Azoarcus olearius: one gene and its partner. The protein of the gene in region 2 interacts with the protein of the main gene of each other region in a pairwise test. Links are inferred from orthologs where the notes say so. Each region holds a gene or a part of one and is shown on either strand. Other genes may lie near its edges.

The links.
Region 1: the proteins of dqs_RS10750 (region 2) and hypB interact in binary tests that used the Escherichia coli proteins (3 or more experiments, as listed by UniProt). The link is inferred for Azoarcus olearius from one-to-one orthologs.

The regions. Positions count from the first base shown.
Region 1 is NZ_CP016210.1:4,238,178-4,247,768, reverse strand. What follows is about bases 834-3,796. They hold hypB (hydrogenase nickel incorporation protein HypB), read right to left. Parts: upstream 2,796-3,796; coding sequence 1,872-2,795; downstream 834-1,871. Other genes in these bases: dqs_RS19435 (hypothetical protein), read right to left, coding at 3,271-3,796; hypA (hydrogenase maturation nickel metallochaperone HypA), read right to left, coding at 2,934-3,278; hypF (carbamoyltransferase HypF), read right to left, coding at 834-1,875. Outside these bases: more of hypF, read right to left, coding at 1-833; more of dqs_RS19435, read right to left, coding at 3,797-4,377; [NiFe]-hydrogenase assembly chaperone HybE, read right to left, coding at 4,378-4,944; dqs_RS19425 (rubredoxin), read right to left, coding at 4,944-5,156; dqs_RS19420 (hydrogenase expression/formation protein), read right to left, coding at 5,201-6,073; dqs_RS19415 (thioredoxin domain-containing protein), read right to left, coding at 6,089-6,547; dqs_RS19410 (HypC/HybG/HupF family hydrogenase formation chaperone), read right to left, coding at 6,544-6,855; dqs_RS19405 (HyaD/HybD family hydrogenase maturation endopeptidase), read right to left, coding at 6,857-7,474; dqs_RS19400 (ATP-binding protein), read left to right, coding at 7,872-9,566; dqs_RS19395 (glutathione peroxidase), read right to left, coding at 9,586-9,591. UniProt on the Escherichia coli protein: Involved in the maturation of [NiFe] hydrogenases. Required for nickel insertion into the metal center of the hydrogenase. Exhibits a low intrinsic GTPase activity, which is essential for nickel insertion.
Region 2 is NZ_CP016210.1:2,329,622-2,345,379, reverse strand. Bases 7,513-10,413 are described here. They hold dqs_RS10750 (FKBP-type peptidyl-prolyl cis-trans isomerase), read left to right. Parts: upstream 7,513-8,670; coding sequence 8,671-9,156; downstream 9,157-10,413. Other genes in these bases: dqs_RS10745 (ABC transporter ATP-binding protein), read left to right, coding at 9,213-10,413; dqs_RS10755 (peroxiredoxin), read left to right, coding at 8,250-8,711; lexA (transcriptional repressor LexA), read right to left, coding at 7,513-7,935. In the rest of the region: ATP-dependent Clp protease ATP-binding subunit ClpX, read left to right, coding at 1-45; lon (endopeptidase La), read left to right, coding at 122-2,539; dqs_RS10780 (M61 family metallopeptidase), read left to right, coding at 3,102-4,913; arsC (arsenate reductase (glutaredoxin)), read left to right, coding at 4,913-5,263; dqs_RS10770 (MATE family efflux transporter), read right to left, coding at 5,269-6,660; dqs_RS10765 (hypothetical protein), read right to left, coding at 6,663-7,214; more of lexA, read right to left, coding at 7,327-7,512; more of dqs_RS10745, read left to right, coding at 10,414-11,297; dqs_RS10740 (transglycosylase SLT domain-containing protein), read right to left, coding at 11,310-12,758; dqs_RS10735 (diguanylate cyclase), read left to right, coding at 12,986-13,963; dqs_RS10730 (response regulator transcription factor), read left to right, coding at 13,966-14,352; gloB (hydroxyacylglutathione hydrolase), read right to left, coding at 14,356-15,117; dqs_RS10720 (class I SAM-dependent methyltransferase), read left to right, coding at 15,146-15,758. UniProt on the Escherichia coli protein: Folding helper with both chaperone and peptidyl-prolyl cis-trans isomerase (PPIase) activities. Chaperone activity prevents aggregation of unfolded or partially folded proteins and promotes their correct folding.

The DNA of each region.
Region 1 (9,591 bases), 1.9 Mb from region 2 along the record:
GCGCGTGCCCGCCGCGATCAGCTCCGCGAGCCGCCACGCGGCCTGTTCTTCGTGGAAGCGGGCCGCGATCTCCTCGCCGCGGCCGAGCCGGTGCAGCACTGCCGCGGCCATCCGCCACGGCTCGCGCGCCGCCTTGTCGGCGCCCGGCAGCGGCAGCGGCGCGAGGTGGCCGAGGCGCTCGAAGCGCGCGCCGTCCACCCGCAGCAGTTCGCCGCCCCAGGCCTGACCGTCGGTGCCCAGCCCCACGCCGTCCAGCGCCAGCCCGAGCACCGGGCCGCGGTGGTGGTGTTCGGCCTCCACCGCGGCGACGTGGGCGTGGTGGTGCTGGACGGCGAATGCGGGCACGCCCAGCCGTTCGGCCAGCGCCTCGGCCGCGCGCGTGGAGGGGAAGTCGGGATGCAGGTCGTGCGCCACCGCTTCGGGCGACAGCGCGAGGATGCGCTGCAGGTGCTCGGCGATTTCGTCGAGCGCCTGGCAGGCGCTGGCGGATTCGAGGTCGCCGATGTGCTGGGACAGGAAGGCCTCGTCGCCACGGGTGAGACAGAGCGCGTTCTTCAGCAGCCCGCCGAAGGCCAGCACCGCCGGCCCTTTCTCGGTGAGGCGCAGCGCGCGCGGGGTGTAGCCGCGCGAGCGGCGGATGAACTGCACGCCGTCGTCGCCCGCGCGCACCGCCGGCAGGCTGCGCACCACCGAGTCGTCGCAGCGCACGACGATGTCGCGGTCGTGGATCAGGTAGGCGTCGGCGATGCCCATCAGCCGCCGCGTGGCCTCGCGGTTGCCGGTGACCAGCGGCTCGCCGCCCGGGTTGGCCGAGGTGCACACCAGCGCGAGGTCCAGCGGCCGCCGCAGCCATTCGGTGCCCGGCGGGCGCCCGGCGTAGTCGTGGAACAGCAGGTAGTGCAGCGGGGTGTAGGGCAGCATCAGGCCCACCGCGGCAAGCGCGGGGGCGACGTCCCACAGCTCCTGATCGACGCTGGGGCGCTTGTCGCACAGCACCACCGGGCGCTCCGGCGCGGCGAGCAGCTGCTCGTCGGTGCTGCTCAGCCGCGCCCAGTGGCGGGCGGATTCCAGGTTGGCCACCATCAGCGCGAAGGGCTTGTTCTCGCGCGACTTGCGTTCGCGCAGGCGGCCCACCGCCTCGGGGTTGCGCGCGTCGCACATCAGGTGGAAGCCGCCCACGCCCTTGACCGCGACGATTTCGCCGCACAGCAGGCGCAGCAGCGTCTCGGCCACGGGGTCGCGGGTGGCGACGGTGATGCCGAAGCCCTCCAGCAAGCCCAGCCGCGGCCCGCATTCGGGACAGGCGTTGGGTTCGGCGTGGAAGCGGCGATCGCGCGGCGAGGCGTATTCGTGCGCGCAGTCCGGGCACAGCGCGAAGGCCGCCATGCTGGTATTGACGCGGTCGTAGGGCAGGCCGTGGGTCAGCGTGTAGCGTGGCCCGCAGTGCGTACAGTTGATGAAGGGGTAGCGCCAGCGCCGGTTCGACGGATCGAACATCTCGCGCAGACAGTCGGGGCACACCGCGGCGTCGTGGCTGATCGCGGTCGTGATCTCGCCGCCGCGCGACGCAGTGATCGTGAAGCCGTGGTCGGCCGGGTCGAACTCGCGCAGCTCGGATTCCAGCGTGTCGATGCGGGCCAGCGGCGGCGCCTCGCCGCGCAGGCGGGCGGCGAGGGCGGACAGGTTGCCCGCCGTGCCCTGCACCTCGATCTCGACCCCGCCGCCATCATTGCGCACCCAGCCCGACAGCTCCAGTTCCTGCGCCAGGCGGTACACGAAGGGCCGGAAACCCACGCCCTGGACCACCCCGCGCACGTAGAAGCGCCGCCGTTCGAAGCGCGGCTGCCGCGGGCTGGTGCTGGTGTCTTCGCTCATGATGGGTTCTCCGCTGCGCGGGCCGCGGCGCCGGCCCGGTCTGCGAGGCCGGCGTCGATCCACGCCAGCCATTCGTCGAAACCGCTTCCGCTGGTGGACGACAGCTGCAGCACCTGCAGCCGCGGATTGACCCGGCGCGCATAGCCGATCGCGCGCTCGACGTCGAAACTGAGGTAGGGCAGCAGATCGACCTTGGAGAGCAGCATCAGGTCGGCCGCGGCGAACATGTCCGGATACTTCAGCGGCTTGTCCTCGCCCTCGGTCACCGACAGGATCACCACCTTGTGGGCCTCGCCGAGGTCGAACGCGGCCGGACAGACGAGGTTGCCGACGTTCTCGATCAGCAGCAGGCTGCGCTCGGCGATCGGCAGCCGCGAGAAGGCTTCGCCCACCATGTGGGCGTCGAGGTGACAGCCCTTGCCGGTGTTGATCTGCAGCGCCGGCGCGCCGGTGGCGCGGATGCGCTCGGCGTCGAACTCGGTCTGCTGGTCGCCCTCGATCACCGCCACCGGCACGCGGCCGGCGAGGCGTTCGATGGTCTTCACCAGCAGCGTGGTCTTGCCCGAACCCGGGCTGGAGACGAGGTTGAGCGAGAACACGCCGCGCCGCGCGAGCCAGTCGCGGTTGGCTGCGGCGAGCGCGTCGTTCTTGCCGAGGATGTCGCGCTCGATCTTCACCATCTGCTGCTGCGACAGCCCCGGCGCATGGGCATGGGCTGGGCCCTGGCCGTAGTCGAGCGCCCCGGCGCTGGCAACCGGCGCAGGGTCCTGATGTGCATGCGCGGGCGGCTCACCCACAGCGGGCGAAGCCGGCAGCGGGCGAAAGCCGGTCGCGACCGCGGGTTTGCGCGCCGCCTTGGCCGTCGCGGGCTGACCGTTGTATCGCAATTCGCCACTGCCGCAGCCGCAAACCGTGCACATCTCGTGTGTTCTCCGTGTGTTGCCGCGACCATCCGCGGCGGCTTTGTCGTTCCTCCCCTTGAAGGGGAGGGAGTAAATCAGGCCTGTCCCGGCGCCTGCTTACGTTTCCGTTCCATTCCCCGGGCGGGTGTCGTTCAGTCAGTCGCCCAGCGCCAGTTCCTTCACCCGCATCTCGGTGCCGCCCGTCGGCTGCACCTGATAGCCGCCGCACTGTGGACAGGCATCGTAGCGCTGGGCGATCGGCACCACTGTGGCGCACTGCATGCACCAGCCGCTGCCGGGCACGGCCTCGATGTCCACGGCGGCGCCGTCCGCGACGCTGTCCTTCAGCACCACGTCCAGGCAGAAGCGCAGCGCCTCGACCTCGACCGAGGCGAGTTCGCCGATTTCCAGCACCACCCGCGCCACCCGCGTCGCGCCGTTCTCGCGCGCGACGTCTTCGACGATGCCGCGTATGCCCTCGGCGAGCGACATCTCATGCATGGACGCTGTCCTCCACGTTCAGCTCGAAGGCCACGCAGGGGTCGAGCGACAGCGCGAGTGCGTGCAGCCGCAGCCGGGTGCCGGCCTCGTCGGCGGCGTGCCGGCCCTTGGCCTCGCGCACGAAGGCGCCGCCGGGGTGGAAATGCCAGTCGGTCGGGGCGCAGATGCGGTAGTCGGCGATGCGTCCGGCCTCGACCCGCACGCCGTGCAGCAAGGTGCCGCGCGCGGTGTCGACACAGGCGAGGCCCAGGCCGGGCGCCGGCGCGATGGCGTCCGCCAGCGGCGTGCCCGGGGCGCCGGCAAGGCGGGCGCCGCAATCGGCCACGTCGATGACCTTGGCCAGCAGGCGTGCCGCGATGCGGCGGTGGCGGGCGAGCAGCAGCGCAACAACGGGCAGGTGCGCGTGACGGGCGAGCGGGCCGGTTTCCGCGGCGTTGCCGCCCTCCGTGGGGGCGGAGCAGAAGTGCGGGTCCGGCAGGCCCCCCAGCGCGGTGGCCCAGGCGGCGGCGCTGCGCGGAGGGAGCACCGGCGTGGCGGCGCCGTCGGTAGCGGTGTCCAGCGCGATCGTCTGCGCCAGCACGCGCGCGAAACCGGTGCCGGCGGCGTCGAGGCTGGCGTGCACGGCGTCCAGCGAGGCTGCGTCCTGCAGGCGCGGGAGCGTGCCGCCGAGGAGTTCGTCGGTGGCGAGCCGCTGCAGTTCTTCGCCCAGTGCACCGGCGCTGGTGGCGTCCGGCCCGATGCTCAGCCGGCGATGGAGATCGGCATAGCGCTGGCGCTGCGGCGGCGCGCCGAACAGCACCGGCCAGTCGAGCAGCAGCCGCCACAGGTGCTCGTGCGCCGCCTCGGCGGCGAGGCGGCGCTCGTCGCCCTCGTCAAGCGCCGCGGCTTCGCCCGCCGCAGCGCGACAGGCGAGACGCGCGGCCGCGCCCTGGGCGCAGCCGCACAGGGCGAACAGCCTGGGCGCCAGCGCCACGGCTTCATCCACGCGGCGGCCCACCAGCAGCCGGGCCGCCGCGGGCCGCAGGGTGCGGACGGTCGCATGGAGGCGCCCGTCTCCGGCGACGGTGGCATGCAGCTGGAGGGCGGTGCCGGCCAGCATTCAGCGGCCGCCGAAGAGTGCGCCGCGCAGGAAGGCGCGCCGCGAGACCGGGGCGGCCGCGGCAGGCAGGCCGGCGAGGCGGGCTGCCTCGCGGGCGTCGTGCGCGCGCGCCGCGCCGCCGTCCTCCTCGTTCCGCAACAAGGCTTCCAGTGCGGCGAGCGCGAAGGTTTCGGCGGCGGCCTGATCGGCGAATTCGAACACCGGCGAGGCGAGCGAACAGGTCTGGTACGCGCCGAGATCCGCTTCCTGGTGGCCGAGGAAGCTGTAGCGGCCGGACGGGAAGTCCCAGTCCTGGCTGTCGCCGACGCCGATCGCGCGAAAGCGCGTGCCCTCGCCCGGCAGCAGCACCAGGCTGATCGCCCACGGCGTGACCAGCGCGCCCAGCCACTCGCCCTGGAAAGGCAGCAGCGCCGGCACTGCAACGCCGAGCGCCGGGTTGCAGATCGGCAGGCCTGCCATGCGTGTGCTCGCGATGTGCTGAAAACACGCGCGCAGGCGGGCGGCGTGCGCTGCCGCCGCGTCGGCAGGCTCCGCGGTGGCAGGGAAGGTGCGCGCGACGGCGGTCATCAGTCGTCCGCGATGACCATGAACTTGTGGCGCGGCGCTTCGCAGTTGGGGCAGCACCAGTGCGCCGGCAGCGCGGCGAAGGGCGTGCCCGCCGGCACCTGGGCAAGCGCGTCGCCCTCGGCCGGGTCGTACACCCACCAGCAGATGCCGCATTCCAGCCGCGCGGCGGGGTCGAGGCGGGCGTCGTTGCCCAGGTAGCTGCCTTCGAACATGGCGTGGCGCTGCTCCGTTTATATCTTTAAGAATAGCGCGCGACTCAGGCGTCGCACAGGGTCGCGATCCATTCCTCGAGCCGCGCGATGCTGTCGCCGAAATCGTCCGCCGCGGCGGGCGCGACGTCGGGCAGTTCGGTCACTTCGAGGGTGTTGAGGATCAGCGTGTCGGCGCTGTTGAAGTACTGCACCCACCAGGTACGGGCGAGCGCGGTGGCGGTGATCCGGCAATTGCCGTAGCCGCGCGACAGGATCACCGTCGGGCCGACGCCGAGCACCTCCACCAGCCACGCCAGGTCGGCCGGGTTCATCGGCAGCAGGGTCAGGTTGACGATGTGGGCCGCCGCGCCCGGGCGGCGCGTGGCGACCGCGTGCAGCAGTTCGTTGAGCACCGCGGGCGCGTTCATCACCCCCTGCGGCGGCGTGGGGGCGGCAATCGCCGCTTGGGCGGCTTCGAGGCTGCGGGTGATGACCTCGGCCGGCATCGCGCAGGCCTCGATGCGGTCGTTGAGGCGACGGCCGCCGCGGTCGGTCTCGACCACGCGCCAGATGCCGGCGAACACGGTTTCCTGGATGCGCAGCTCGGTCTCGCCGAGCACGCGGGCGCTGACCTCGCCCTGACCGAGCGCATCGTTGATCAGCGCGAGGCTGGCGCCGTCGAGCGGCGCGAGATCGACCACCGGGTGGCCGGGCGTGCCGAAGGTCCACGCGCGCATCGCGGCGAGCAGGCCCTGCAGCGTGGCGACGGCGGTGGCGCGCGAGGCGGGGTCGATGTGGTCGGGCAGGCGGGGCGGGGCGAAGGTGTCCATGCCGCTGGGCAGCGGCAGGTAGTCGAGCGCTTCGTCTTCTTCCGGCTGCGAACCGGGGCCGGCGGCGACGACGGGAATCGGGAAGGCGTTGGCGGACCAGGCTTTCATGCGGAGGGTTCCGGGTCAGTGGCAGGAAGAGGGGCCGGCGCCGAGCACCGGAATGCCGATGCCGGGGCGGCGGCCGGCGGGTGCGGCGGCCAGCGTGGCGAGCGACTGCACCAGCACCTGCCAGTCGCGCATGCCTTCGAGGGCGCCGACGTAGTCGTGGCCGGGCTCGGTGCCTTCGCCGCGCAGCACGAGCAGCGCCGGATAGCGGGTGATGCCGAAGCCGGCAGCGATCGCGCGGCTGGCCTCGGGCGCCGCGACCGCCGGACGCAGCCCGGGCACCGCCTTCAGCGCTTCCGGCAGCACCACCACCATGTCCCAGGCTTCCGGGCAGCGCACCGGGTCGTCGGTCAAGAGCAGCACCGCGGTGCCCGGGGCGGCGGCGAAGGCGGGCAGATCGGAGGCTTCCAGGCGTTGGAATCCGTCGTGCTGGGCAAGGCGCTGAAGGGCGTTTTCGAGGGCGTCGGGGCTGGTCATGTGGTTTGCGGTTTGAGGAAATCGGGCAGTTCGGGTTCGCGGTTCACCAGGTCGGCGAAGGCCGCGTCGAGGTCGGCGTCGCCGCCGGCCAGCAGGGTGTCGAGTGCCGCGAGCGCGGCGAGCGTGCGTTGTGCGGTGTCGGCGTCGATCACCTCGCGCGCCGCGCCGAGAAAGCACATCAGCCAGGTGCCGGGTGGCTGCTCGCCCACCAGCAGCAGATCCACCCACACTTCGCTGCCGTCGCGGTCACGGCACAGCGCGCGCGTTTCCTCGCTGCGCAGCACCTGCACGGGGATGCCGACGCACATCTCAGCGCTCCGGCATGAAGCGGATGTCGCCGATGCGGCAGGCGAGGTCCTCGGGCGGGCGGCCGGCCTCGTAGCGCTGCATCTGCAGCGCGGCGTCGGCGAGCGGCGCGGCCTCGTCCTGACGCGCTTGCAGCGGGAAGCCCCACTCGCGCAGCCGGGCCGCGGCAATCGCCACCGCTTCGTCCACGCGGGCGCGCACCGCGGGCCGCAGGCTGCCGCCGAAGTCTTCCAGTTCCACCGGCTGCACGCCGATCAGCAGCATCGACTGTGGGCACTGGCCGAGCAGCGCGGCCGAGGCGATCACTTCCTGGAAGCCGGTCTGGTGCAGGCTCATCTTCTTGGCACCCATGAAGCGCGGCACCTCGTCGTCTTCCACCAGCCGCAGCGTGCCGGGTTCCAGACCGTAATCGACGGCGTCGAACACGATCAGCCGGCGCGCGGCGGTAACGTAGGGCAGCAGGTAGAGGCCCTGGGTGCCGCCGTCCATCACGGTGACGCTGTCGGGCGCCTGCCAGGCGGCGTTGAAAGCTTCCACGCAGCGCACGCCGAAACCTTCGTCGGCCCACAGCAGGTTGCCGATGCCAAGGATCAGGGCGGAGTCAGGGGAGGGCGCAGTCATGGTGGGATCAGGTGTTACGGGACGCGTAACAGCAGCAGGGAGCGTGCCAGCCTGTGCGCCCATCGCGGCGTGCCCCCGCAGGCCGCGCGCGGCACGCGATCCGGGCCTCCCGCCCCCTAGCCGAAAGCAATAGCGCTGGGTGAGGCATGGCGGATTTGGATGCGGAAGTGGAAAGCCGGTTATCAGTGGGCGGCGGCGTGTCCAGAGGCCGGCCGTTTGACGCGAATCGTCCACGCACGCTGTGCGGCTTGCGACAAGCGCATCGTCATTTTCGCGCCGCCTTGTTCCAAGGTATTGATTGAAAAGGCGCTTCAGGCCGGTTCGGTGACTGGCACCAATTCTGCTGCAGTGCCGCGGTACGCGCCGCGACGGCGCTCCCGGCGATCTGGAGGAAGCGGTGAAGCTGCAAATCGAACGCAATCACGTCGAGGCCATGGTCAAGGCCTTTCCGCGCCTGGCCTATCTGCAGGACCAACTGAAGCTGGGCAGCCGGGCCGAAGTGCCCTTTGCCCAACTCGAACACGCCGAGGTGCGCTTCCTCGGCGATCTGTACGGTGCCGGCGGACCTACCCAGCGCGCCCGAGCCGCCCAGCTGGAAACCCTGCAACAGGCTTTCAACGACGAAGGTTTCCGCTTCGAGGATGACGACCTCGAAAAGGTGGTGCCGGAAATCATCCGCTACCTCGCCGCCGGGGCCATCCGCGGCTGGCTGTTCACCGCCGCGCTGACCGGCAAGCCGCTGGCCTGGGCGGTGACGCGCATCGATTACACCCCGCCGGGCGGAGAAGAAAGCGCCAAGGTGCTGGTGGAACTCAAGTCCAACGCCAAGGCCAAGCTCGCCACCGCCAACATCCGCATCAACCCGAGCGACATCCCGGGGCGCACGATCTCCGAAGTCTTCGCCACCAAGGGCTATGTGCGCGAGACGCCGGCGCTGATTGCCGCCTACGACGAAGGCGCGACGCGCTATTTCGACTGGCGGGCGCGCAACGGCGAGCAGTTTTCCGGCACCGGCGTGGGCTATTACGCCGAAAACCCCACCGCGACGCACCGCGACACCGATTGGTCGCGCAAGGACGTGATCGTGCTGTCCTCGGGCGGTGGCAAGGCGCGCCTGGTGAACGACGAGAGCATCCTCGCCGACCGGGCGCTGACGCTGGATGCGCCCGGCGACATCCTGGAACGCTACCTGCGGCGCGCCTCCAAGAACGGCGACTTCAAGGTCGAGGCCGAGGTGCAGGCGATCCAGGAAACCCTGCCCAAGGGCGTGTTCACCCAGCTACCGGTGCATTTCTACATCCTGATGTTCCATCTGGACCTGCACCACTACGTATGGGTGCATGTGGATGACCTCGAGCCCTATGCCTACGCCCCGGCGCTGAAGGAAAAGCTGATCCTGCCGGAGGAGCAGACCGACCTGATCGACATCCTGACGGCCGAGATGGACGTGCTGATGGACGACATCGTCGCCGGCAAGTCGGGCGGCACCACGGTGCTGTGCGCCGGCCCTCCGGGGGTGGGCAAGACGCTGACCGCCGAGGTGTATTCGGAAATCATCCGCCGACCGCTGTACCGGGTGCATTCCGGCCAGCTCGGCCTCAACGTCGCGGCGATGGAAACGGCGTTGAAGGAAGTGCTGACGCGCGCGCAGCGCTGGGGCGCGGTGATGCTGATCGACGAAGCCGATGTGTACATCAAGCGCCGCGACGACAACATCTCGATGAACGCGGTGGTCGGGGTGTTCCTGCGCGTGCTGGAGTACTTCAACGGCCTGCTGTTCCTCACCACCAACCGGGTCGATGACATCGACGAGGCCATCGTCTCGCGCTGCATCGCGCTGATCCGCTACGAGCAGCCGGACGCCGAGGCGCGCGCGCGGATCTGGCAGGTGATGGCCGAGCAGTTCGGGCTCGCGCTCGACGACGCGCTCGTCGCCCGCCTGGTGGCGCGCTACCCGCAGGCCTCGGGGCGCGACATCAAGGGCCTGGCCAAGCTGGTGGCGAAGTACTGCGGGCGCAAGGCGGTGCCGCCGGATATGGCGGCCTTCGACCGCTGCGCGATGTTCCGTGCGCTGACGCCAGCCGAAGCCTGAACGGTGGCGAAGCCGGCGCTCAGCG
Region 2 (15,758 bases):
CTGCTGATCTACGCTGAACAACCGAAGGTGTCCGGCTCGAACTGACACCTTTCAACCCGCCGCTTGAATTTCCAGGCCCCGCCCGCATATGGGCGGGGCTACCTTAGAAAGGAAACTGAAAATGTCGGGTCCCGTTGACCTCCCCAACGATCAAATGGAACTGCCGCTGTTGCCGCTGCGCGACGTGGTTGTGTTCCCGCACATGGTGATCCCGCTTTTCGTGGGGCGCCCCAAGTCCATCAAGGCGCTCGAAAACGCCATGGAGGCCAGCAAGAGCATTCTGCTGGTTGCCCAGAAGTCGGCCGCGAAGGATGAACCGGCGATCGAAGACCTGTACTCGATCGGCTGCGTCGCCAATATCCTGCAGATGCTGAAGCTACCCGACGGCACGATCAAAGTGCTGGTGGAAGGGGTTCAGCGCGCCCGGATCGACTCCGTCGAAGACCTGAAGCAGTTGTTCGTCGCCAAGGCGACGCCCATTCCGGTTCCGGAAGTGGACAACAACGAGGTCGAAGCCATGCGGCGCGCGATCATCGCGCAGTTCGACCAGTACGTTAAGCTGAACAAGAAGATTCCGCCGGAGATCCTGACGTCGCTCGCCGGGATCGAGGAGCCGGGCCGTCTTGCGGACACCATTGCGGCTCATCTTCCCCTCAAGCTCGAGCAGAAGCAGGACGTGCTCGAGATGTTCGACACCGGCGAACGCCTCGACAAGCTCCTCACCCAGCTTGAAACCGAACTCGACATCCTCCAGGTCGAAAAGCGCATCCGCGGGCGCGTGAAGCGCCAGATGGAGAAGAGCCAGCGCGAGTACTACCTGAACGAGCAGGTCAAAGCCATCCAGAAGGAACTCGGGGAGGGCGAGGAGGGCGCTGATCTCGAGGAGATGGACAAGAAGATCAAGTCCGCGGGAATGCCGAAGGACGCCTTGGCCAAAGCGCAGTCCGAGTTCAAGAAGCTGCGCCTGATGTCGCCGATGTCGGCTGAAGCCACGGTGGTGCGGAACTACATCGAGACGCTGATCGGCCTGCCGTGGAAAAAGAAGTCCCGCGTCAGCAAGGATCTGGCCGAGGCCGAGAAAGTGCTCGACAAGGATCATTACGGTCTGGAGCGCGTCAAGGAGCGCATCCTTGAATATCTCGCCGTCCAGCAGCGTGTCGACAAGGTCAAGGCGCCGATTCTGTGCCTGGTCGGCCCTCCGGGGGTCGGCAAGACTTCGCTCGGCCAGTCGATCGCAAAAGCCACCAACCGCAAGTTCGTGCGCATGGCGCTTGGCGGCGTGCGCGACGAGGCGGAGATCCGCGGCCACCGCCGCACCTACATCGGTTCGATGCCGGGCAAGATCCTGCAGAACATGACCAAGGTGGGTGTCAAGAATCCGCTGTTCCTGCTCGACGAAGTCGACAAGCTCGGCCAGGACTTCCGCGGTGATCCGTCGTCCGCGCTGCTCGAGGTGCTGGACCCCGAACAGAACCACACCTTCCAGGACCACTACGTGGAGGTTGATTTCGACCTCTCCGACGTGATGTTCGTCGCCACCGCCAACACCCTCAACGTTCCGGCGCCTTTGCTGGATCGTATGGAAGTGATCCGCCTGTCGGGCTACACCGAGGACGAAAAGGTCAATATCGCCCAACGTTACCTGTTGCCCAAGCAGATCAAGAACAACGGTCTCAAGCGTGACGAGATTTCGGTGACCGAAGAGGCGCTGCGCGATGTGTGCCGCTATTACACCCGCGAGGCGGGGGTCCGTAGCCTGGAGCGCGAGATCTCGAAGATCTGCCGCAAGGTGGTGAAGTCGCTCGTGTTGCGTTCGCGGGCCAGCAAGATCGTCGTCAACGCGAAGAACCTCGACAAGTACCTTGGCGTCCGCAAGTACAGCTTCGGCGTCGCCGAAAAGGCCAATCAGATTGGTCAGGTGACCGGCCTGGCGTGGACGGAGGTGGGCGGCGAGTTGCTGACCGTGGAAGCTGTGGCGCTGCCCGGCAAGGGCAAGGTCATGACGACCGGCAAGCTCGGCGAGGTCATGCAGGAGTCGATCCAGGCTGCGCTGTCGGTGGTACGCAAACGCGCACGGTCGCTCGGCATCAAGGACGACTTCTACCAGAACAGCGATATCCACATTCACCTGCCGGAAGGTGCGATTCCGAAGGATGGTCCGTCCGCCGGTATCGCGATCTCCACCGCGCTGGTTTCCGTTCTCACCGGCATTCCGGTCCGTTGCGATGTCGCAATGACCGGCGAGATCACCTTGCGAGGTGAGGTACTTCCGATCGGTGGCCTCAAGGAAAAACTGCTTGCCGCAGTGCGCGGCGGCATTCGCACCGCGCTGATACCGGAAGAAAACGTCAAGGATCTGGTGGATATCCCCGACAACATCAAGAACGTGATCGAAATCGTTCCGGTGAAGTGGATTGATCAGGTTCTGGAGTTGGCTCTGGAACGAAAGCCGGAGCCGCTGCCGGAGGAGGCTGAGGTTGCAGCCGTGGCCCCTGCAGACGAGGCAGCGCGCGCTGCAGCCAACCTGCGCGCACATTGATCGGCCGGCAACACGGGCTGCTTTGCGCGCCCGTGCTGCCGAACGAAAACGCTCTGCGTTCCAAGCTTGGCAACCTGCTGCCGTTACATCTATAATCTTTGGCTCTCTCGAGCGGGAACGGGTGCTTAGCTCAGTTGGTAGAGCGTCGCCCTTACAAGGCGAATGTCGGCGGTTCGACCCCGTCAGCACCCACCACATCCGTGAGAATGCCAAGGCAGACACTTCGCCTTGACGCTTCAAGAGGGGCCTTCTACAATTCGGCCTCTTTCGCCGACGGGCGGTTAGCTCAGCGGTAGAGCACTGCCTTCACACGGCAGGGGTCACTGGTTCGATCCCAGTACCGCCCACCACAAGTGGGCTTCGGCGAGTTTTGTTGTAGTTCCGCGACGGGCGGTTAGCTCAGCGGTAGAGCACTGCCTTCACACGGCAGGGGTCACTGGTTCGATCCCAGTACCGCCCACCACGCAATCAAACCGGCATACAGCCGGTTTTTTTGTTTCTGCTGTCGTCACGACTGCGCATCGCCTAAACTCGCCGGGTTTCCCGTGAAGAGCGACCCAGCGTGATTGTTTACTCCATCAAGCCCACGCGACCCGAAGCCCACCTCTTCGAGGTCCGGTGCGAAATCGACCACCCACAGTCGCCCGCACAATTCGTGCGCCTGCCAGCCTGGATCCCCGGCAGCTACATGATCCGGGAGTTCGCCCGGAACATCGTCAGCTTCCGGGCTACGCTGTCCGAAGGAGAGCCTCTGCCAGCGGAGAAGGTCGACAAGCACACCTGGCGGATTGCAGTCCCCCGCGGCGCGGCGCAGATCGTCCTGACGTACGAGGTATACGCCTGGGACCTTTCGATCCGGTCCGCGCATCTGGATTCGACGCACGGCTTCTTCAACGGCACCAGCGTGTTCCTCGCTGTAGATGGCCGTGAGAGCGATCCCTGCGAAGTGGAAATCGCTCCGCCGACGGGACCCGCATATGAGCGCTGGCGGGTGGCCACCTCTTTGCCGCGCGCGCCGTCCCGGGTTGAGGCCCACGACCCGCATGCATTTGGACGGTTCGCGGCGAAAAACTACGACGACCTCGTAGACCACCCGGTGGAAATGGGCGAGTTCCAACTTGGCCATTTCACGGTTGCCGGAGTTCCTCATGAGGTGGCATTGAGCGGCCGGGCCGAGTGCGATATGGAGCGCCTGACCAGCGACCTGCAGCGTATCTGCGAATGGCAGGTACGGTTGTTTGATTCTCCGCCGCCGATGGACTACTACCTGTTTCTCACCACCGTCGTCGGTGACGGATATGGCGGCCTCGAGCACCGGGCTTCAACTGCCTTGCTCGCCAGTCGCAAGGATCTGCCTTGGGTCGGAATGAAGAAGATGTCGGAGGCGTACCAAGGCTTTCTCGGCTTGTGCAGCCACGAATACTTCCACTCCTGGAATGTGAAGCGGATCAAGCCTGCGGTCTTCACGCCCTACCAGCTGGAGCACGAGAACTACACGCGCCTGTTGTGGGCGTTCGAAGGATTCACGTCCTATTACGACGATCTCACCCTTGTGCGCGCCGGCGTCATCGAGGTGGACGACTATCTTGCCTTGCTCGGCAAAACGATCTCCACCGTTCTGCGGGGCCCCGGGCGACTGCGGCAAAGCGTCGCGGAATCGTCATTCGACGCATGGATCAAGTACTACCGGCAGGATGAGAATTCGGCGAACGCCATTGTCAGCTACTACGCCAAGGGTTCTCTGATCGCCTTGGCGCTGGACTTGAAACTGCGTAAAGCGAGCGGCGGGACGCGCAGTCTCGACGACGTGATGCGGCATCTGTGGCGGGAGCATGGGCTCACCGGGGTTGGCGTTGGTGAGGAGGGCGTTTTCGAGGCGGTAGAGGCGGTCAGCGGTTCGTCGGCACTTGCCCGCTGGTTACGCGATGCAGTGAACGGAACCGACGATCTGCCCCTGGAACGCCTGTTGCAGCCGTTCGGCGTCGAGATGGAAGTCACCGCTTCCAATCCATCGCCATCGCTGGGCGTCAAGTTGGGTGGAAGTAACGGGGAAGTGAAACTCGCGGTGGTCTACGACGGCGGCGCAGCCCAGCGCGCCGGTCTGTCTGCGGGCGACGTCCTCGTCGCACTGGATGGAATCCGCGCGACGAACGCCTCGCTGGACGAGGCGCTGACGCGTCGCCGGGCGGGTGATGACATGGAAATACTTGCCTTCCGGCGCGATGAACTGATGCAGTTCCAGGTGACACTCGACGCTCCGGCCGAGGATACGGTCAAACTTGGCTGTGCGCGTCGCGCCTCCAGCACCGCGCGGACCTTGCGCAACGGATGGCTGCATGGGCTACAGAACCACAATGAGAACAGGAGCAACTGATGACCGCGGTACGCATTTACCATAATCCGCGCTGTGGCAAGAGCCGCAGCGCTTGTGCCTTGATTGCCGAGCGCGATGTTGACGCGGAGGTTGTGGAGTATTTGAAGCATCCCTTGGGCCGGGATGAATTGCGGGCACTGCTCGACAAACTGGGTTTGAAACCGCAAGACCTCATCCGGCGGGGCGAAGCCGTGTTCAAGGAACACTTTGCCGGTAAAGCGCTCGATGACGAGGAGTGGATCGACGCCATGGTGGCTTATCCCATCCTGATGGAGCGGCCGATCGTGGTGCGCGGTGAAAGAGCGGTGGTGGCGCGTCCGCCCGAGCGGGTTGCCGAACTGTTCGACTGAGGCATTTATCGGCCGGGGCGTTGTGACCGCCCCGCCACGAAGCGTAGCAAGCCCAGAAAAAGTAGTGCGGCCAGGGCGGTTGCCAGCACCGCCGCCTGCCAGAACGCGGCAACCGACGCCTCGGCCGAGCGGGCGCCGGCGTGAAATGCCAGCCAGTATCCGAGCCCCAGGCCGACACCCCAGAACGCCAGGGTGTGCACCACCATCGGCAAAGCGGTGACCTTGTAGGCCCGCAGCGTATGGGAGGCCACGGTCTGCGCTGCGTCGAAAACCTGGTATAGACAGATGTAGGGAAGCAGGCTGAGGGCGGCCAGACGCACCGCGTTGTCCGAACTCCAGAGCTGAAGCACGGGAGTTCGTGCCAGCCACAGGACGCCACCCAGGAGGGTCGAAAGTGCGCACGTCAAGACGATCGCGACCTTGGCGTAGCGCGCGGCTCTCGTCCAGTCGAGCCCACCGGCCGCTTGCCCCACAAGCACCAGCGCCGACGTGGCAAGCGAGAGCGGCAGCATATAGGCCAGCGCCGCGAGGTTGGCGACGACCCTGTGCGCGGCAACCCAGTCGGGCCCTAGGCGCGCGATCAGCAGCGCGATCAGTGTGAACGAGGTGATCTCGATAAAGGTCGACAGCCCGATCGGAAAGCCGAGTCGCAGCAGCGCCCACAGTCGGACCGGGTCGGGAGGCGTCCAGCTGCGAAAAGCGCGCAGCTTGCGAAAAACCCTGAGCCGCGCGAGCGCAATTGCGCCGCAGCCCAACGCGATCCACGCGACAACGGACGTGGAAACTCCGCACCCCGTCCCGCCCAATGGAACGCCAAAGGCACCGCTTACCAGCGCCCACGCGAGCGGCGCGTGAATGCAGGTGGTGGCAAGACTGATGAACATGAGCACGCGAGGTCGGCCGAGTGCATTGGCGAACGCATAGAACGTTCTGTACAGCAGAACCGCCGGCAGCCCGGCAGCCGTTGCACGCAGGTAGTCGCCAACCTTCGCGGCCAGCGGGGACGGAACGGCGGCCAGATCGAGCAGCGCCCCGGGTGAGAGCAGGAGCGCGGTGCCCGGCACGGCGAGCAGTATCGCCAGCCAGAACCCCTGATGAAGCGATGGCACGAGTTCGTCAGTGGCGCCGGCGCCGACGTGATGGGCGACCGTAGGCGCCACGGCCTGGAGAACGCCTACCAGCAGCATCACGAGCGATACGTAGATGCCGTTACCCACCGCAACCGCGGCCAGGTCGGAAGTGGCGTAACGACCCGCGATGATGGTGTCGGCCACCATCATCCCCATCGACAGCAACTGGGCAATCAACACCGGCCACGCGTGGCCAAGCAGGCGACGGGCAATGTGAAGCGTCGAATCGGTACTCGTTGCAGCCAGGCTCCCGGATGGAGCGATCACGACTATGCCCGGCTACGCAGGGGCAGCTTGCCGCGCCAGTACCGCCAGGCAAGAAAACCGAGGATGCCTGCCATGATCAGCCAGAAGCCCACCCCTTGCCAGAAGGCAATGGGATCGGTGGCCAGAAAGTAGTCGCGCGGGGGGCGGACGAAATGGACGCGACCTTCGGCCAGCGCCCGCACCGCGCTCCCCAGAAGCCCGAGCGCGGGGGCAAACCACACGAGCAGGCCGACGCCGACAATGACCCGATCGAGCAAGGGTGTGCGGCGGGTGCGTGGCAGAAAGACGCTTTCGACGCCAAACCACAAGGCTACGAAAAAGCCGCCGACGGCGAGCACCGGCGCTACCGCGAGGGCGGCGCCCAGCGCGGTGGCAGCGAGCATGAAACGCGCGCCTTCGAGAGGGGAGATCCGCGCCCAGGAGGCTTCAAGCGACGAGAACAGGACCCATGCAGCAGGCGCCGCGACGATAAGCACCAGCAAGGCCCAAGCCGCGCGACGACGTGCCCGGTCGCCCGCGCGTGTCGCGTCACCGGATTCCAAATCGAGATTCATTGAGAGACCGCGAGGGTTGATGACAGAGAGAGGATAAGCCCGCCGCGTGACCACCGGCTGTCGGGCCACGAATGACCCGGGGTATCCGCCCGGGTGCAAGAACTGCGCACGCTCAATGGTCGGTACGGATGAGTCCCACCATGATGCCCTCGAGTTCAAGCGCCGCACTGCGGGTATCGACGACGATCGGGTCGAAGTCCGGATTTGCGGGCAGCAACTCTACGATGGGACCGTTCCGGCGCAGCGTCTTCACCGTCACGTCGTCATCGATCCGGGCCACCACCACCTGTCCGTTGCGCGCTTCGTGCGAGCGATGGACAGCAATGAGATCGCCGTCAAGGATGCCCGCGTCGCGCATGCTCATGCCGCGCACCCTCAGCAGATAATCAGCGCGAGGGGAAAAGAGTGCAGGATCGAACTGGATACGGGCCTCGACGTGCTCGGCGGCCAGGATGGGATTGCCAGCGGCTACCCGGCCCACCAGCGGCAACCCGAGCGCCTCGGCCAAGCGGATGCCGCGGGCGCGCCCCTCCTCAAGCAGAATCGCCCCTTTGGCAGCAAGTGCGCGCAGGTGGGTTTCAGCCGCATTCGGCGACTTGAAGCCGAACGCGGAGCAGACCTCCGCCCGGGTCGGCGGCCGGCCCTCGCTTTCCACGGTCTGGCGGATGAAGTCGAGTATCTCCTGCTGGCGGGACGTGAGTTGTTCGTTGCGGGCGTTCATCGCTTTCTCCTGTTTGCTGTATTTTCAAACAGTATTCCGTTGGCCGCAACCACGGTCGTGGCACACCTCACAACGGAATGACGCAGTGCGGCTTGAGACGCGGCATTTTCTGAGCTATTCGTTCAGAAGTTCGCGCCAGTTCCTCGTCGAGACCGCCCAAGGAGGTCCTCATGCACCCGCCCGCCAGCAGTTTTCCGAATGACCTCGCGGCTAGAGTTCAGTCGGGCTCTCGGCTAGAATCGCCCGCAGTTCAGGGAGAACCGCAGTTGGCGTGCGGCGACCTCGCGCCAGTGTTCTCCTTGCCCGATGCCGACATGGAAGACTTCAGCCTGGCCGGGGAACGTGGCCGCCACCATGTGGTCCTTTATTTTTATCCGCGCGACAACACGCCGGGCTGCACCCTTCAGGCCGCCGATTTCAGCGATCATGAAGCGGATTTTGCCCGCCACGACTGCATCATTGTCGGTGTCAGCCCGGACGACTGCCTGAAGCATGCCGAGTTTCGGGATCAGCACGGGTTGTCGATCCGGCTCTTGTCCGATTCGGACACCGAGGTCAGCAGGCTGTACCAGGTGTGGCAGGAGAAGGAAGTCGACGGTGTGAAGAAGATGGGCGTGGCGCGGACGACCTTCGTGATCGACAAGCAAGGCGTCGTCCGCCACGTGCTCCGGGACGTCGCACCCCGTGGCCACGCTGCTGCGGTTTATAAACTTGTCAAGGAATTGGAAACCGACAATGCAAACGGAAATCATCAAGAACAGCGTGGTTACGCTTAACTACACCGTCCACGACGCCGACGGCAACATGGTCGACGACGGTCACCACCCGCTGACCTACCTCCACGGCGGCTACGACGGCATCTTCCCCGTCATCGAAGAAGCCCTGCATGGCAAGAAGACCGGTGAAAAGCTGACGATCAAGCTGCAACCGGAAGACGCCTTCGGCGACTACGACGAAGAACTCGTGATGGTGGAAGACGCTGCGCTGTTCCCGGAGAACATCGAGGTCGGGATGTCCTTCGAGCGCGTGACCGACGACGGCGAGGAAGAGATCATCTACCGCATTACCGATATCGCCGAAGGCAAGGTGGTGGTGGACGGCAATCATCCGCTTGCGGGCGTCGCGCTGGTGTTCGACCTGACGGTGGCCGACGTTCGCGCGGCGACGGCCGAAGAAATCGGCCATGGTCACGTTCATGGTCCGGGCGGGCATCACCACTAAGCATTCGGGGCCGCGCAAGCGGCCCTTCTTCTTCCAGAACGCCACTTTCAGTCCGCATGGGAACATCGCTGCCCGCCGCTCAAATCGCTGCCGCGTCAGGATCCGTGCTTGAGGTTCGCGAACTACGGGTTGCGCTTGAAACCGCGCGCGGAACACTGATACCCGTCGCGGATATCAGCTTTTCGATCGCCCCGGGTGAAACACTGGCCTTGCTGGGTGAATCCGGCTGCGGCAAGTCGATGACCGCGCTTGCGCTGGCCCGGCTTCTTCCCGACGGCGGCAGCATCGCGGGCGGGACGGTCGAGCTGGGCGGCGACGATCTGCTCGCCATGCCGGAAGCGCAGATGCGCAGGGTGAGGGGCGGGCGGATCGGGATGATCTTCCAGGAGCCCTCGACCAGCCTCAACCCCGTCATGCGGGTTGGCGCACAGATCACCGAAGCGCTCACCGTCCATCGCGGTTTGCGCGGCGACGCTGCCCGCGAAGAGGCAGTGCGCCTGCTGGCGGCGGTCGGCATTCCCGACCCTGCGCGCAGGGTCGATGATTTTCCCTTCCAGTTCTCGGGTGGCATGCGGCAGCGGGCAATGATTGCCATTGCGCTTGCGGGAGAGCCTGGGCTGCTGATCGCCGACGAACCGACGACGGCACTCGACGTGACCATACAGGCACAGGTGCTCGATCTGCTTCAACGACTGCAGCGCGAACGCGCGATGGCGATGCTGCTGATCACGCACGACCTTGGCGTTGCAGCTCGAATGGCCGACCGCGTCGGCGTGATGTATGCGGGCGAGCTCGTCGAAACCGGGCCGCGCGGGGCATTCTTCCGGACGCCGCTCCACCCCTATTCGCGAAAACTCTTTGCTGCGCTTCCCACAGCCGCGCAGCGGGGCGGACCGCTGCAGGCGGCAAGTGGCAGCGTCCCCGCCCCGGACCAAATCGCGTCGGGCTGCCGCTTTGCCGACCGCTGCCCCCATGCATTCGACCGCTGCGATGACGAGCCGCCCGCGTGGCGCCAGCTCGGCGCGCAGGCAGTGAGATGCCACCTCTACGACGAGGTCCTCGTGCCCCGCGCTCTGGAGGCCGCCTCGATGGCGACCCCCGCAGCGTCCACGATCGGCAAGCAGCTGAAGCCGATCATCGAACTACGCGGCCTCGAGGTGCATTTCCCGCTTCGCAAAGGGCTTCTGCAGCGCACCGTTGGCCAGGTGAGGGCGGTGGACGGCGTCGATCTGGCGCTCCACCCGGGCCGCACCCTGGCGCTGGTCGGCGAGTCGGGCTGTGGCAAGACAACGGTTGGAAAGGCGATGCTGCACCTGGTTCGCCCTACCGGAGGACAGGTCTGCTTCGAAGGTGAGACGCTCGATTCGGCACAGCCGGAAACGCTGCAGGCAATGCGCCGCGCTGTCCAGATGGTGTTCCAGGATCCGTTTGCCTCGCTCAACCCGCGGATGCGAATCGGCGACATCATCGAGGAGGGGATGATCGGCCTCGGTGTGGAACCCAGCGCGATCGAGCGTTCGCGCAAGGTCGATGCGCTGCTGGACCGGACCGGCCTCTCGGCTGCCATGCGCCATCGCTATCCGCACGAGTTTTCCGGCGGGCAGCGGCAGCGGATTGCGATTGCCCGTGCTTTGGCCGTAGCGCCGCGAGCCATCGTCTGTGACGAGCCGACGAGTGCGCTGGATGTGTCGGTGCAGGCGCAACTGCTCAATCTGCTGCGCGAGTTGCAGCACGAGCGCGGGATGGCCTATCTGTTCATCACCCACAACATCGCCGTCGTCGAATATCTCGCCGACGACGTGGCGGTGATGTACCTGGGCCGCATCGTGGAGCGCGGCCCGGCGGAACGCGTCCTTAACCGCGCGGCGCATCCGTACACGCGCATGCTGCTCGCCGCCGTGCCTCGGCTGGACGAAGGCCTGGAGGAGGGCGTGGAGGAGGGCGTGGAGGAGGGCGTGGAGGAGGGCGCCGCGCATCCGGCGCAACGCCCGTCCGATCTGCCTTCGCCGTTGGCGCCGCCCGCGGGCTGCCATTTCCACCCGCGCTGCCCGAGCGCAACCGATATCTGCCGGATGACCTATCCGGCGGAAACCCGGCTGGAGGCACATCACCATCTACGCTGCCACTGGCCCCAGCGTTAAGGGCAGGCCTCGTTAGCGGCGGGGCTTTTCAGGCGCACGCTTGGCGGATGAGCCCGCCGCGGGTTTGGCGGGCGCGGCAGGCTTGACCGCAGCTTTGGCCGGGGCTCCTTTGGGTGGCGCACTCTTGGGTCCCGCCGCCTTGGCTGCCGCGCGAGGCGTCGCGCGGCTGGCCGGCTTGGCGGCACCTTTTGCCGCAGGAGCGGCTTTCGAGGCGGGCGCGGTCATTCCCAGCTTGACGCGTCCAGGCTTCACCAGGGCCGGTTTGGCAGGCGCTGCAAACGTGGTGTTAGGCAGCAGACGCGCAGCCTGAAGCGCGCCCGCGGGATCAATTCCGTCCGGCACCAGCAGGCTGTAACCGGGACCCGTCCTGCTCTGGGCGTTGAGACCGTTGATCTGCTGGAGTTGGGCGAGCGTCAGGCCGTAGCGCTGGGCGACCTCGGCGAGGCGTTCGCCGGGCTGCAACTCGTAGGTGCGCCATCCCTTGCCGGCAAGCTGGAACTCGTTCAGCCGCATTTCGACGTGCGCCGCGCGGTCCACCGGGACGATCAGGGTCTGCCCCGTGCCGGCGATCACCGGGCGGTTGAATCCCGGATTGAACGCGACGAACTCCTCGATGGGCATTTCGGCCAACCGCGCGGCGGTCGCGAGGTCGATGCCCTGCGGGGCTTCCAGCGCTACGAAATGCGCCTCGTTCGGCACGTAGGGCAGATCGATGTGGAACAGTTCGGGACGTGCAACGATGTTCTTGATCGCTTGCAGCTTGGGCACGTAGTTGCGCGTTTCCTCCGGCATGCGCAAGCGTGCGTACTCCCCCGGCAGGCCTTCGTCCACGTTGCGCTGCACCGCGCGCCCCACCGCGCCTTCACCCCAGTTGTAGGAGGCCAGCGCGAGGTGCCAGTCGCCGTGCATCTCGTAGATGGTCTGCAGATAATCCAGCGCGGCGGAGGTGGAAGCGATGACGTCGCGCCGTTCGTCCACCCACTTGTCCTGGGTGAGGTTGTAGTTCTTGCCGGTGGAGGGGATGAACTGCCACAGCCCCGAGGCATGCGCGCGGGAATACGCCATCGGGTTGTACGAGCTTTCAACCATCGGCAGCAGCGCCAGCTCGGTGGGCATTCCGCGCCGTTCGAGTTCATCGACGATGTAGTAAAGGTAGCGCCCACCCCGCGCAAAGACCTGCTTAAGGAAAGCCGGGCGGTTGAGGTAGAACAGCTGCTGCTCGGCCACCAGCGGTGTTTCGAGGTCGGGCATGCCGAAACCGCGGCGGATCCGGTCCCAGATATCGTTGGCGTTGCGGGTGAGGTCCAGCGTCAGCACCCGCGGAGGAGCGAGGCCGCCCGCTTCGACAGAGTCGGGACGGAGCCCGGTGCTGGACTGGGTCGGCGGCGTGTCCTGGGCGCCCGCCGCGGCGGGCAGCAGCGCGGCGCACAGGCTGAGAAAGAAGGTGAAGAGCTTCGGCATGGGAGACAGCGCCGGGAGCGACGAAAAGCACAGCAGTCTAGCAGACCGTGCCGGCGCCCCGGCTGGCACTTTGTAAGGACAGACGGCACGTTCGTCGGCTGCGCCTTTCAAGCAACCTGAGCCGATCCGTGCGGAAATACCGAAAACACGACTAAAGGCGTAGCCGTGGGGTATTCCCTTGGTAGGATGGCGCATCCACGTAGTACCGATTCTTCGTGCTCGACATCATGAAAGTCCTGGTCATAGAAGACACCGTCACCAGCGCCACGCTGGTCTGCCACCAGCTCACCAAAATGGGCCTGACGGCGCTGCACGCCCGCGACGGCGAATCCGGCATCGAAACCTTCCGCAGGGAACGGCCGGATCTCATCCTGCTCGACATCATCATGCCCGGCATGGACGGATTCGAAGTCGCACGCCGGATTCGCGAAATCGAGTCCGAAGGTGAATGGACGCCGATCATTTTCCTCACCGCGCGCACGTCCGACGAGGACCTCAACCGCGGGATCGAGGTCGGCGGCGACGACTATCTGGCCAAGCCGGTATCCGAAGTGGTGCTGAAGGCCAAGGTGCGGGCAATGCAGCGCATTGCGCAGATGCGTTACTCGCTGCTCGTGGTGACGCGCAAGCTGGACGAGGCTAACCGCGAATTGACCCGGCTGTCGTCGGTGGACGGACTGACCGGCATTCCCAATCGCCGCCGTTTCGACGAAACGCTGCTGCGGGAGTGGCGACGCGCGGCGCGCACCGGGCACCCGATCGCACTGCTCGTGGCCGACGTCGATTCGTTCAAGCAGTTCAACGATGGCTACGGCCATCAGGTAGGCGACGAGTGCCTAAAAGCCGTTGCACGCACGCTGGAACAGCGGCTGCGCCGGCCGACCGATCTGGTTGCGCGCTACGGCGGCGAGGAATTCGCGGCAATCCTTCCCGAAACCAGCGTCGAAGGCGCGGCCGCCGTTGCCGAAACCATGCGCGCCGGTGTCGAAAGCCTGTGCATCACGCACCGTTTCTCCACCTCGGGCCCGGTGGTGTCGATCAGTATCGGCGTCGCCGCCATCGTGCCGGCGCGGGGCGATGAGAACGGATTCGTCGCGCTGTTGAAGTCGGCCGATGACGCGCTGTACCGTGCCAAGGCGGCGGGTCGCAACCGTGTGGTGACGCATTCGGTGGACACGAAAGGAATGGAAGCGCGCACAATCTGAGCATGCAGCGCTACAGCAAGAGAATCGTCGTCGTCGACGACAATGAAGTGATCCGGATGGCCCTGCGCGCCCTGTTGCGCCAGGCCGGTTTCAATGTGGTGGGCGAGGGGCGGGACGGTGACATGGCGCTCGACCTCGCTGCACGCCTTCAGCCCGACCTCGTGTGCCTTGATGTGATGATGCCGAAGCGAAACGGCCTCGAGGCCCTCGACGAACTACGTGCCAAATTCCCTGACATCAAGGTCCTGATGGTCACAGGGCAGACCGACCGCGACAGCGTCGGTGAGATGGTCCGCAAGGGTGCGGCCGGCATCGTCGTCAAACCCTTCAATGCCGCACGTATCATCGAGCTGGTTGAGCGGACGCTCGGCCTGACCGCGACCCAATAGCCTTCAGAACACGTTCTTCCATTCCCGCAACGCGGCGAAGCACGCCAGCGGCGTGTCTGGCGTCGTACCGGTATGGGCGGCAACGCCTGCAACAACACCGGGCTGCCGGGTACGGAGAAAGGGGTTGATCGCTTTTTCGCGTCCAATCGAAGTCGGCAGCGTCGGAAGCCCCTGCTGCCTCAGCGCCTCACACGCTTTTCGGTAGTTGTCGCGCGCGATATTCACCGGTTCGGCCGCCGCGGCAAAGGCAAGGTTGGACAAGGTGTATTCGTGCGTGCAATACACGACAGTGTCGTCCGGCAGCGCTGCGAGTTTGTCGAGCGATGCAGCCATCTGCGCGGCGGTGCCCTCGAACAGCCGACCACATCCGGCGGAGAACAGCGTATCCCCGCAAAACAGATAACCGTTGCCATGGTAGGCAATATGGCCTGCGGTGTGACCGGGTACGTCCAGCACCCCCAGCTGCATTCGAAGCCCGGGCAGGAGCACGGTGTCACCTTCGCGCAACCGGACGGTCACGCCGGCAATCGTTTCTGCCGCCGGCCCGTACACCGGCGCCGGATGGCGGGAAACGATTCCGGCAATCCCGTCTACGTGGTCCGGATGGTGGTGGGTAACCAGCACGGCCTCCAGCGCCAGGCCGCGCTCGGCAAGAAAACCGAGCACTGGCGCAGCGTCGCCTGGATCGACGACCACAGCACGATGATCGTCGTGCAGGACCCAAATGTAGTTATCGCGGAAGGCCGGAAGAGGGATAATCTGCATGCCCGATATTCTGAAGTCCGATCCGCGCATGTCAATCCTCAGTCTCTCGGACTGGCTGGACACCCCGCAGGGGCGTTATCTGATCGAGTGGGAGCAGGCCCGGCTGGATGCGATCGTGGCGGATATCTTCGGCTACAACGCAGTACAGATCGGCCTTGCCGGACTCGATTGCCTGCGCGCCAACCGCATGCCGTTCCGGTTTGCCTGTGGCCGGACCGGACGCGTCGCAGTGGTGTCCAGGTCCGACGAGCTACCGTTCGCCACCGCCAGCCTTGATCTCGTGGTCCTTCCGCACGTCCTGGAGTTCGCCCGGCGCCCCCACCATGTGTTGCGGGAAGTCGAAAGGGTGCTGGTGCCGGAGGGAAGCGTCGTCATCACCGGCTTCAACCCCTTCAGCCTGTGGGGGTTGAGACGGCTTGCGGCACGCAGGAAGGGCGAGCTGCCCTGGCAGGGGCAATACCTGTCGGCGCTGCGGGTCAAGGACTGGCTGACGCTGCTCGGCTTCGAATCGCAGGGAGCGGGCTTCGGCTGTTACATCCCGGCGGTGAGCAGGCCGGAGTGGATAGAGCGCTGGCGCTTCATGGACCGGGCCGGCGTGCGCTGGTGGCCCGTGTGCGGCGCAGCGTATGCGATGCAGGGCA